DNA from 2 places in the Geodermatophilus sp. SYSU D01176 genome. Region 2 is predicted to be linked to the other one. Evidence: riboswitches for the same ligand, from Rfam matches in the RefSeq annotation. Region 2 holds a riboswitch; the other holds the start of a gene.
The links. Region 2 has a riboswitch for cyclic di-AMP ahead of ACI78Z_RS06645 (transglycosylase family protein). Riboswitches for the same ligand answer to the same signal wherever they lie in the genome.
Positions count from the first base shown of each region.

Region 1: linked by a shared signal. The riboswitch ahead of ACI78Z_RS01650 (C40 family peptidase) and the one ahead of ACI78Z_RS06645 (transglycosylase family protein) in region 2 are both predicted to bind cyclic di-AMP.

Region 1 covers NZ_JBJGYN010000002.1:9,491-13,694, forward strand. The annotation lists gene ACI78Z_RS01640 (D-alanyl-D-alanine carboxypeptidase family protein) at 1-896, shown strand, start outside; gene ACI78Z_RS01645 (hypothetical protein) at 995-1,339, shown strand; cyclic di-AMP (ydaO/yuaA leader) riboswitch at 1,537-1,685, shown strand; gene ACI78Z_RS01650 (C40 family peptidase) at 1,702-2,760, shown strand; gene ACI78Z_RS01655 (M48 family metallopeptidase) at 3,154-4,204, shown strand, end outside.
Region 2 covers NZ_JBJGYN010000008.1:11,793-15,996, forward strand. The annotation lists gene ACI78Z_RS06640 (multicopper oxidase family protein) at 1-971, opposite strand, end outside; gene ACI78Z_RS06645 (transglycosylase family protein) at 1,489-2,052, opposite strand; cyclic di-AMP (ydaO/yuaA leader) riboswitch at 2,081-2,248, opposite strand; gene treY (malto-oligosyltrehalose synthase) at 2,552-4,204, opposite strand, start outside.

The DNA of each region.
Region 1 (4,204 bases), on a different contig from region 2:
TGCCCGGCGCACCGGATCCCCTGGTCGTCCCCTCGGCCGAGGCGGTCGCCGCGGTCAGCGCCGCAGTGGACACGCTGGACCTGCCCTACGTCCCCGGCGCGGCGGGGCCGGACGCGTGGTCCTGCGGATCGCTGGTGCACGCCGTCTACGCCTCGGTGGGGATCGACCTCCCGGACGACCAGGCGGGACTCCACGCGGTGACCACGCCGGTCGACCCGGCCGACGTCCTCCCGGGGGACCTGGTCTTCCTCGGTGCCGGGCGATCCGGTCCGGGCAACGTGGGCATCGCCCTCGACGGGCGGACGGTGCTGGCGGCCGACGCCCGCGCCGGTGCCGTGGTGGTCGGCCGTCCGGCGGCCGACCGGGTGCTGGGCGCCGGGCGGCCCGGCCTCGGGCCACGCGCGGCCGTCCCCGCGACCGGACCGTCCGGCGGGGCGCTGCCCGTCGAGTGCGGCGACGTGCGGTACCCGCCCGAGACCTCCGGAGGGCGGGCGTGGGGCGGTTTCCCGAACGGGCTGATCCCGCCCAGCGCGATGTGCCCGCTGGGGGTCGCCGGCCACCTGCTGCGCTGCGACGCGGCGGCGGCCTACCGGGGGATGAGCAGCGCCTTCGCCGGTGCCTTCGGGACACCGCTGTGCCTCACCGACTCCTACCGGAGCTACGCCGGCCAGGTGCGGCTGTACGGCGAGAAGCCGGCGCTCGCGGCGGTGCCGGGCACCAGCGACCACGGCTGGGGCCTGGCCGTCGACCTGTGCGGTGGCGTCGAGCGGTTCGGGACGGTGGAGTACGCCTGGATGGTGGCCAACGCCGGCCGCTTCGGCTTCCTGCACCCGCGCTGGGCCGATCCCGGCAACGGCCGCGAGGAGCCCTGGCACTGGGAGTACGCCGGCGGCTGAGCCGGAACTGTCGGTGCCCGCTCCTAGCGTCCTGCCCGGATCGACCGGGGCCTCGGACGGCCTTGCGCGACCAGGGTCGGCCGGCTGAGGAGGAGACCGTGCACATCGACTGCGACACCTGCACCGCCCGCGGCACCGGCTGCGGGGACTGCGTCGTCACCGTGCTGCTGGGAGCGCCGCCGGGCCGGCGCGGGACCGACCCCACCGTGGTGCCGATCACCGGCCGGCGGGACGACGGGCGCACCGCGGAGGACGTCGTCGTGCTGCCGCCGGGGGTGGTCGTGGAGTTCGACGAGGTCGAGCGCCGCGCCGTCCGGGTGCTGGCCGACGCCGGTCTGGTGCCGCCGCTGCGCCACGAGCACCCCACCCGGCCCGCCCCCGTCCGGCGGGCCGCGCCTCAAAGGCGAACCCGCGGACAGGGCACCGGGCGGCGCACCGGCTGATCCAGGGCGCCGCTCCGTCTGTCGCCCGCACGGGTGACCGGCCGCGTGGCGAGCCGGCGACGCGGCGCTGACCTCACGGTTCACCGTGCCCCCGTTCGCCACTCCTCGCACGGCCCCCGTACGGTGACGCGGTCCGGCCGGGTGGTCGTCACCACCATCCGGTGACCTCGGCCGGTCACCGCCGAATCGCCCGACGCGCCGCACCGGCGCCGAGGGGGAACCAGGGACCCACCGCAGCACTGGGGTGAGTTCTCCCGCGCGCCGCTCCGCCGGGGCGCGGGGATAGGGCGCCTTCTTCCCAGCCCCAACCCGTCAGCCAACTCGGTAGGCGGTCGCTGGGGAAGAACGGAGAGCCGCCGCCCGTGGCGACCCCCGCCCTGCCCTGGGGCATGCCGTCGATCAGTTCCAGCCCACCCCTCGGCCGCGTTCCGCCGCGCCACCCCGTCCCGCGACACCCCGTCCCGCGCCACCCCGTCCCGCGGCATCGTCCGCGGACTCGTACGGGCAGCACCGCCACCCTCGCCCTGACGCTGGTCCCAGGGACCGCCGCCGCGGACCCGGAGGAGACCACCAGCGCCGCGCGGGCCGCTGAGCGGGCCGCCCGGGCCGCCCACGAGCTCGAGGTCGTCACCGAGCAGGTGAACGAGGCCCGCGAGACCCTCGCGCAGCAGCAGGCCGCCGACCATGCGGCCGCCGGGGCCCAGGCGCAGCTCGACGCGCTCGACGGCCACATCCGCCAGGTCGCCCGCGCGGCCTTCACCTCCACCTCCGGCGACGGCATGGCCGAGCTGGACCTGCTGATGACCAGCGGGTCGGCCGAGGAGTTCGTCTCCCGGCTGGCCACCCTCGACGCGATCGCCGGGCACACCACCGAGGTGCTCCACGAGGTGGCCGACTCCGCCGCCGCCCGGCGCACGCTGGACGACGTCACCGCCCGCCAGGCCCGGCTCGAGGCGGACATCGCCGACTACCAGGCGCAGTACGATGCGCTGTCGGCGCCGCAGCAGCAGGAGGTCGTGGCCGCGCACGCCGGGCAGCCGGTGACCGCCGCGCCCGCGGCCGCGGCCAGCGGCGTCGCGCAGGCCGCCGTCGACACCGCGCTGGCCCAGGTCGGTGACGTCCACGTGTGGGGTGCCGGCGGGCCGGATGCCTTGGACTGCTCCGGGCCGACCCAGTACGCGTACGCCGCGGCCGGCATCAGCCTGCCGCACTCGTCGCGGATGCAGGCGACGATGGGCACCGCGGTGTCCCGGGCCGACCTGCAGCCGGGCGACCTGGTCTTCTACTACAGCCCGGTCGGCCACGTGTCGATGTACATCGGCAACGGCCAGCTGGTGCACGCCTCCACCCTCGCGCGGCCGGTGGAGGTGGTGAGCGTGGACTCGATGGGCGGCATCGTCGCCATGCGCCGCATGGCCTGACAGCGGTTCGCGGGTTGGTCGGAGGGTGGGTCAACTGGTGAGATCGGCGATCTCTCACGCGTCGAGGCCGGTGACCGTACGAGACCGCCGATCTCGCCGCCGCGACGGCACGAACCGTCAACCGATCAGCACACCGCTGTGAGGCGATGACATCGTCGGCCCACCGGCCGACCCCGCCGTGCCGCTGCGATCGGGGACCGCACCGTGGCCAGGCGCCGTCCCCGGCCGCCGTGGAGCCGCTGCCCGTGTCCCGGTCGGTGGAAGGACCCCCTCCTCCCCACCCCTCGCCCGCTCGGGGCGGTGCCCTGGAGGGGGCCTGCGGGCTCCGCGACCGGTCCAGCGCCGCTGGGTGCCGGCCTCGGCCGCTGCGGTGCCCGACCTAGGATCGGCCGGGTGAGCGAGGCGGGCGGGACGAGCTCCCGCCGGGCCGCGCTGCTGGTCGCGGTCGTGCTGGGCGCCGCCCTCGCCGTCGTCCTCGTCGTGGTCCCGCCGTGGACGGTGCTGACCGAGCCGGCGGGCGGGCGCACCCCGGTCGACCCGTCCTCGGTCCTCCCGCCGGACCGGCTGGCCCGCGCCGAGGCCTTCGCCGCGGCGCTGCGCCCGGCGTCGCTGACCTCGCTGGTGCTGGGCCTGGCCGTCTCCGCGGCGCTGGGGCTGACGCCGCTCGGCGCGCGGCTGGTGCGCGCCGTCGCGAGACCGTTGGGCGGCGGCCGGCTCGCCCAGGTGCTGCTCGGCACGGCCGTCGTGGTCGGGGTGGGCCGGCTGGCCACCCTCCCGGTCTCGGCGTACGCGGAGGTCGTCCGGCACCGGTACGGCCTGTCCACCCGCGGGTGGGGGCTGTGGCTGCGCGACGTCACCGTCTCGACCGCCATCGGTGCCGCGCTCACGGCCCTGGCGTTGATGAGCTTCCTGTGGCTGGTCCGCCGGGCGCCGCGCACCTGGTGGGCGTGGGGGACCGCCGTGGCCGCGGGCTTCGTCGTCGTGGGCTCGTTCCTCTCCCCGGTGGTGATCGAGCCGGCGTTCAACCGCTTCGAGCCGCTGCCGGCCGGGGAGCTGCGCACCCGGCTGCTCGACCTGGCGGAGGAGAACGGCACCCCCGTGCAGGACGTGCTGGTGTCCGACGCCTCCCGGCGGACGACGGGGCTGAACGCCTACGTCTCCGGGTTCGGCTCGACCCGCCGCGTCGTCCTCTACGACACGACCCTGGAGCAGCTCCCCGAGGACGCCGTCGTCTCGATCGTGGCGCACGAGCTCGGCCACGTCGTCCACCGCGACGTCCTCACCGGCACGCTCGTCGGTGCGCTGGGTGCCGCGGGCGCCGTGGCGCTGTGCGGGTGGCTGCTGTCCTGGACACCGCTGCTGCGCCGCGCGGGCGTCCAGTCGCCCGCCGACCCGGCCGTCGTCCCCCTGGTGCTGCTCCTGCTGTCGCTGGGCGGGCTGCTGA
Region 2 (4,204 bases):
CCGGCGGCGGGTGCGAAGTCGACCAGGACGTCGTAGCGCTCGGACATGCCCAGCTTGAGCCGATCGACGTCGACCGGGCGACGAGTCAGACCGCCGTCGGTGGCGACCACCTTCATCGGCAGGCCGCCGGTCAGCTGGAGGAGGTAGCCGCGGGCGACCGAGGCGTTGAGCAGACGGAACCGGTAGGTACGCGGCCGGACGGGCACCTCCGGCCAGGGCACCCCGTTGACCAGGATGACGTCGCCCATGGCCCCCGAGGTGCTGTGCTGGTCCATGAGCAGCTGGCCGTCGGCGCGAGAGGCCGCGTCGCTGATCACCAGGGGCACGTCGAACTCGTCGTCCACAGGGAGACCCAAGGTCGGTTCCCCTGCCAGGGGCAGCACGTGGTACTGGGCGGCCAGCCCGGTGTAGATGTTCGGGGCGGTGTGGTGTGCAGCGTGGTCGTGGTACCAGAGGGTCCGCGCGTCCTCCTGGTTGTCGTACTCGTAGTCCTTGAAGAAGCCCGGCCGGCTCGTGTCGTTGGCATAGCCGTCGAACGGGGGCAGCGATGGCGACCCGTGCAGGTGCGTGGAGGTGGCGAACTCGTACCCGAAGAGCGGGTGGTGGGCGGGCAGCCGGTTGACCTGACGGACGGTGACCGGCTGGTTGCGCTTGACCTTGATCGTCGGTCCGGGATACGAGCCGTTGTAGACCCACATCGTCGTCTCCGGTGCCGGCGGCGGCAGCAGCCTCACCGACGCAGGGCCCTGCACGACCTGCACCACCGGGCGGCTGCCGGGAGCGTCGGGCAGCCGCAGCACCGGCGGCTGCACGAACCTGTCGTAGGGCGTGTAGGGCCGCGGCAGGTGGTCCGCGGTCAGTTCCGATGCCCGAGCAGGGCTCGCCGAGCCGGCGGCGGGAAGGGCCAGGGTCGCCGCACCCCACACCGTCCCCTTGAGCACGTCACGGCGCGTGAGAGGGCGGTGCTCCATGAGCGGGTCCCTGGTCTGTGTCGTGCCGGCCCCCGGCCCCGGCCCGGCGCCGGCAACCCCCCCCCAACCCCAAAACAAGCCACCCCCCCCCCCGCCCCCCGCGGCGCCCGCCCCCCCCCCCCCCCCCCCCCCCCCCCCCCCCCCCCCCCCCCCCCCCCCCCCCCCCCCCCCCCACTACTCCCAGTGATCGCCAATCGATGACCCGGCCCGGGGCGGCTGGCGTCGGAGCCGCCTCGGTGGGGCCGACGCCAGCCTCCTCGACCTGGGGTCCCTGCTCGACACCGGGACCGGCGGGGAGTGTCTGCTCGACGGGGAGCCGACCGACGGGCTGCGTGCCGTCACGGGACCCGGCGGCGCGGCGAGGTGTCCGGCTCCGCCTTCGAGCAAGGAGTCCGTCCAGTGGCCAGCCGGTGGACGCCGGAGGCTCAGAACCCGTCGCCGGGTCCTGGGCCTCTGGCGTTCGACGTGCCTGGCTCCCGGCGGCCGGGGGAGCGCGTCCCCCGGCCGCCGGCAGAACTCACGGCAGCTGCAGCACCTCGCCGACCGCGATCCGGTTCGGGTCGCTCAGCTGGTCGTCGTTGGCGGCGTACAGCGCCTGCCAGCCACCCGCCACGCCCTGCTCCGAGGCGATGCGGCCCAGCGTGTCACCGGCCTGCACCGTGTAGGTCGCCCCGCCGGCAGCCGCCGGTGCGGGGGCGGCCGCCAGGGCCGGCGCGGCCGGAGCCGCGCCCGCCTCGGGGGCTGAGGGGTCGAGGGCCTTGCCGCAGGTCGGCCAGGCGCCCGGGCCCTGCCCGTCGAGCGTGCGCTCGGCGACGGCGATCTGCTGGTCCTTGGTGGCCAGGTCGGCACGCGGGGCGTACTCCGTGCCGCCGTACGCGGCCCAGGTGCTCTGGCTGAACTGCAGGCCGCCGTAGTAGCCGTTGCCGGTGTTGATGGCCCAGTTGCCACTGGACTCGCACTGCGCGACGGCGTCCCAGTCGTTCGGGGCGGCCGCCGAGGCCGGTGCGGCGAGGACGCCGAGGGACACGGCGGCGGCGCCGCCGAGCACCACGGCGCCACGGCGCAGGGCGCGTGCGGGCATGCGGGAAGACGAGGACGAACGCATGGGGGAGCTCCCGATCCGCCGCCTGCGAGGTGAGCTGTCGGGTTCGGAGCGATCGGTGCCCCGGCCGTGCGCACACGGCTTCACCCCGAGGTGCCCGGCCGGACCGGCCGCGCACCGAGATGGGTCCCCCACCCCCGTCCTGGCTGTGCAGGAGGTACGGCAGCCGACGGACGGGGTTCGGCGGATCGGCTCCGGCACCCGGTCCCTGATGGGGGATGCCGGGACAACGTAACGGTCAGGTCACGGACCTTCACCCGGTGCCCCAGGAGCATCGCGGGTGACCCGGCCGGTCGTCGGGACCGCTGTCGGACGGATCGCCTGGTCACGTCCCCGCCAGCACGCGCGCACCCGCGGGGACGTGAACTGCATCTCAGTCGGCCCCGTCCCAGTCCCACCGTGAGCCTGCGAAGGGTGGGGCGAGGCCCCGTCCAGGGCACCCCCTGAGCTTGCGAAGGGTGGCTAGGACGGGGTCCTTCTACCTCTTTCGGTCGCGGACCAGCAGGGCGACCGGCAGCCGCTCGAGCAGTGCGGCCACCGGGAGGCCGCCGGCGTCGGAGACGAAGCGTCCGCCGGTGAGCAGGTCCCGCCAGGCGCCGGTCGGCAGCTGCAGCGCGGTGTCGCCCCAGCCGGCGATCGACAGCCCCACCGGCAGCCGGGTCGCCACGGACACCACGCCACCCCGGTCGAAGGCGACCAGATGGTCCGCGGCGAGCCCGGTCGCCGTCACCGGTGCGTACCCGCCGAACCACTCCGGGTGCTCCCGCCGGGCGCGCAGCACGCGGGAGACGACGAGCAGCTTGGCCGCGCCCGCGTCGTCCACCGGCGGCACCCAGCCCTCGTCCAGCCGCGCCAGCAGTCGGCGGCGCTGCTCGTAGTCGACCGGACGGCGGTTGTCGGGGTCGACCAGGGAGAGGTCCCACAGCTCGGTGCCCTGGTACACGTCAGGGACCCCGGGCATCGTCAGCTGCAGCAGCTTCTGCGCCAGCGAGTTGGACCGGCCGAACGGCGCGATGCGGGCGACGAACCGCTCGATCTCGGCGTTCGTCCGCTCGTCGTCGTAGGCGGCGTCGACCATCTCGTGCAGCGCCGACTCGAACTCCTCGTCGACGTCGGTCCACGTCGTCGAGGTCCCCGCCTCGCGCGCCGCCTTCTCCGCGTAGGCGTGCGCCCGCTCCCGCGACAGCGGCCACGCGCCGACCAGGTTCTGCCACACCAGGTGCGCGAGCGGACGGTCGGGCATCGGGTGGCGCGTCACCAGCCCGCGGACCAGGTCGGCCCACTCCGCGCCGAGCTCGGCCAGCACGGCCAGCCGGGCGCGGGTGTCCTCGCTGCGCTTGGTGTCGTGGGTCGACAGCGTGGTCATCGACGCGGGCCTGCGTTCGGCGCGCCGCTGCTGCGCCTCGTGGAACTCCTGCACCGTGCTGCCGAACCGGGCCGGGTCGCCGCCCACCTCGTTGAGCACCACGAAGCGCGCCCACCGGTAGTAGGCGCTGTCCTCCACGCCCTTGGCCATGACCGGGCCGCTGGTCTGCTCGAACCGGGTCGCCGCCTCGGTCCCGGCCTGGGACAGCACCGGGTGCAGGGCGTCCAGTGCCGCGCTGAGGTCGGGACGGCGTTCCCGCACGTCGGCCACGGTGGCGTCCAGGTGCTCGCGGCCGTCGGGCAGGTAGGTGCGGTAGACCGGGAAGCTCGCCAGCAGCTCGGCCAGCGCCTCAGTCTGCTGCGCGCGGTCGATGCCGGACAGCTCGCCGATCACCCGCACCAGCCGGGCCACCTCCGAGCCGAGGATCCCGTCGGTCACCTCGCGCTTGCAGCCGTGCACCAGCTGCGCGTAGTCGACCGGGGCTCCGGAGAGCTCGGTGTCCAGCGCGCTCAGCACCGCCTCGCCCGCCGGGTCGACCAGCACGTCGTCGACCTCGGCGAGCGCGTCGTAGCCCGTCGTCCCGGCGGCCGCCCAGCTCTCCGGCAGGTCCTCGCCCGGCTCGAGGATCTTCTCCACCACGGTCCACCGGCCGCCGGTGGCCTCGGCCAGCCGGTCGAGGTAGCCCTTGGGGTCGGCCAGGCCGTCGGGGTGGTCGATGCGCAGCCCGTCGACCGCGCCGGCCCCGACCAGTCGCAGCACCAGCTC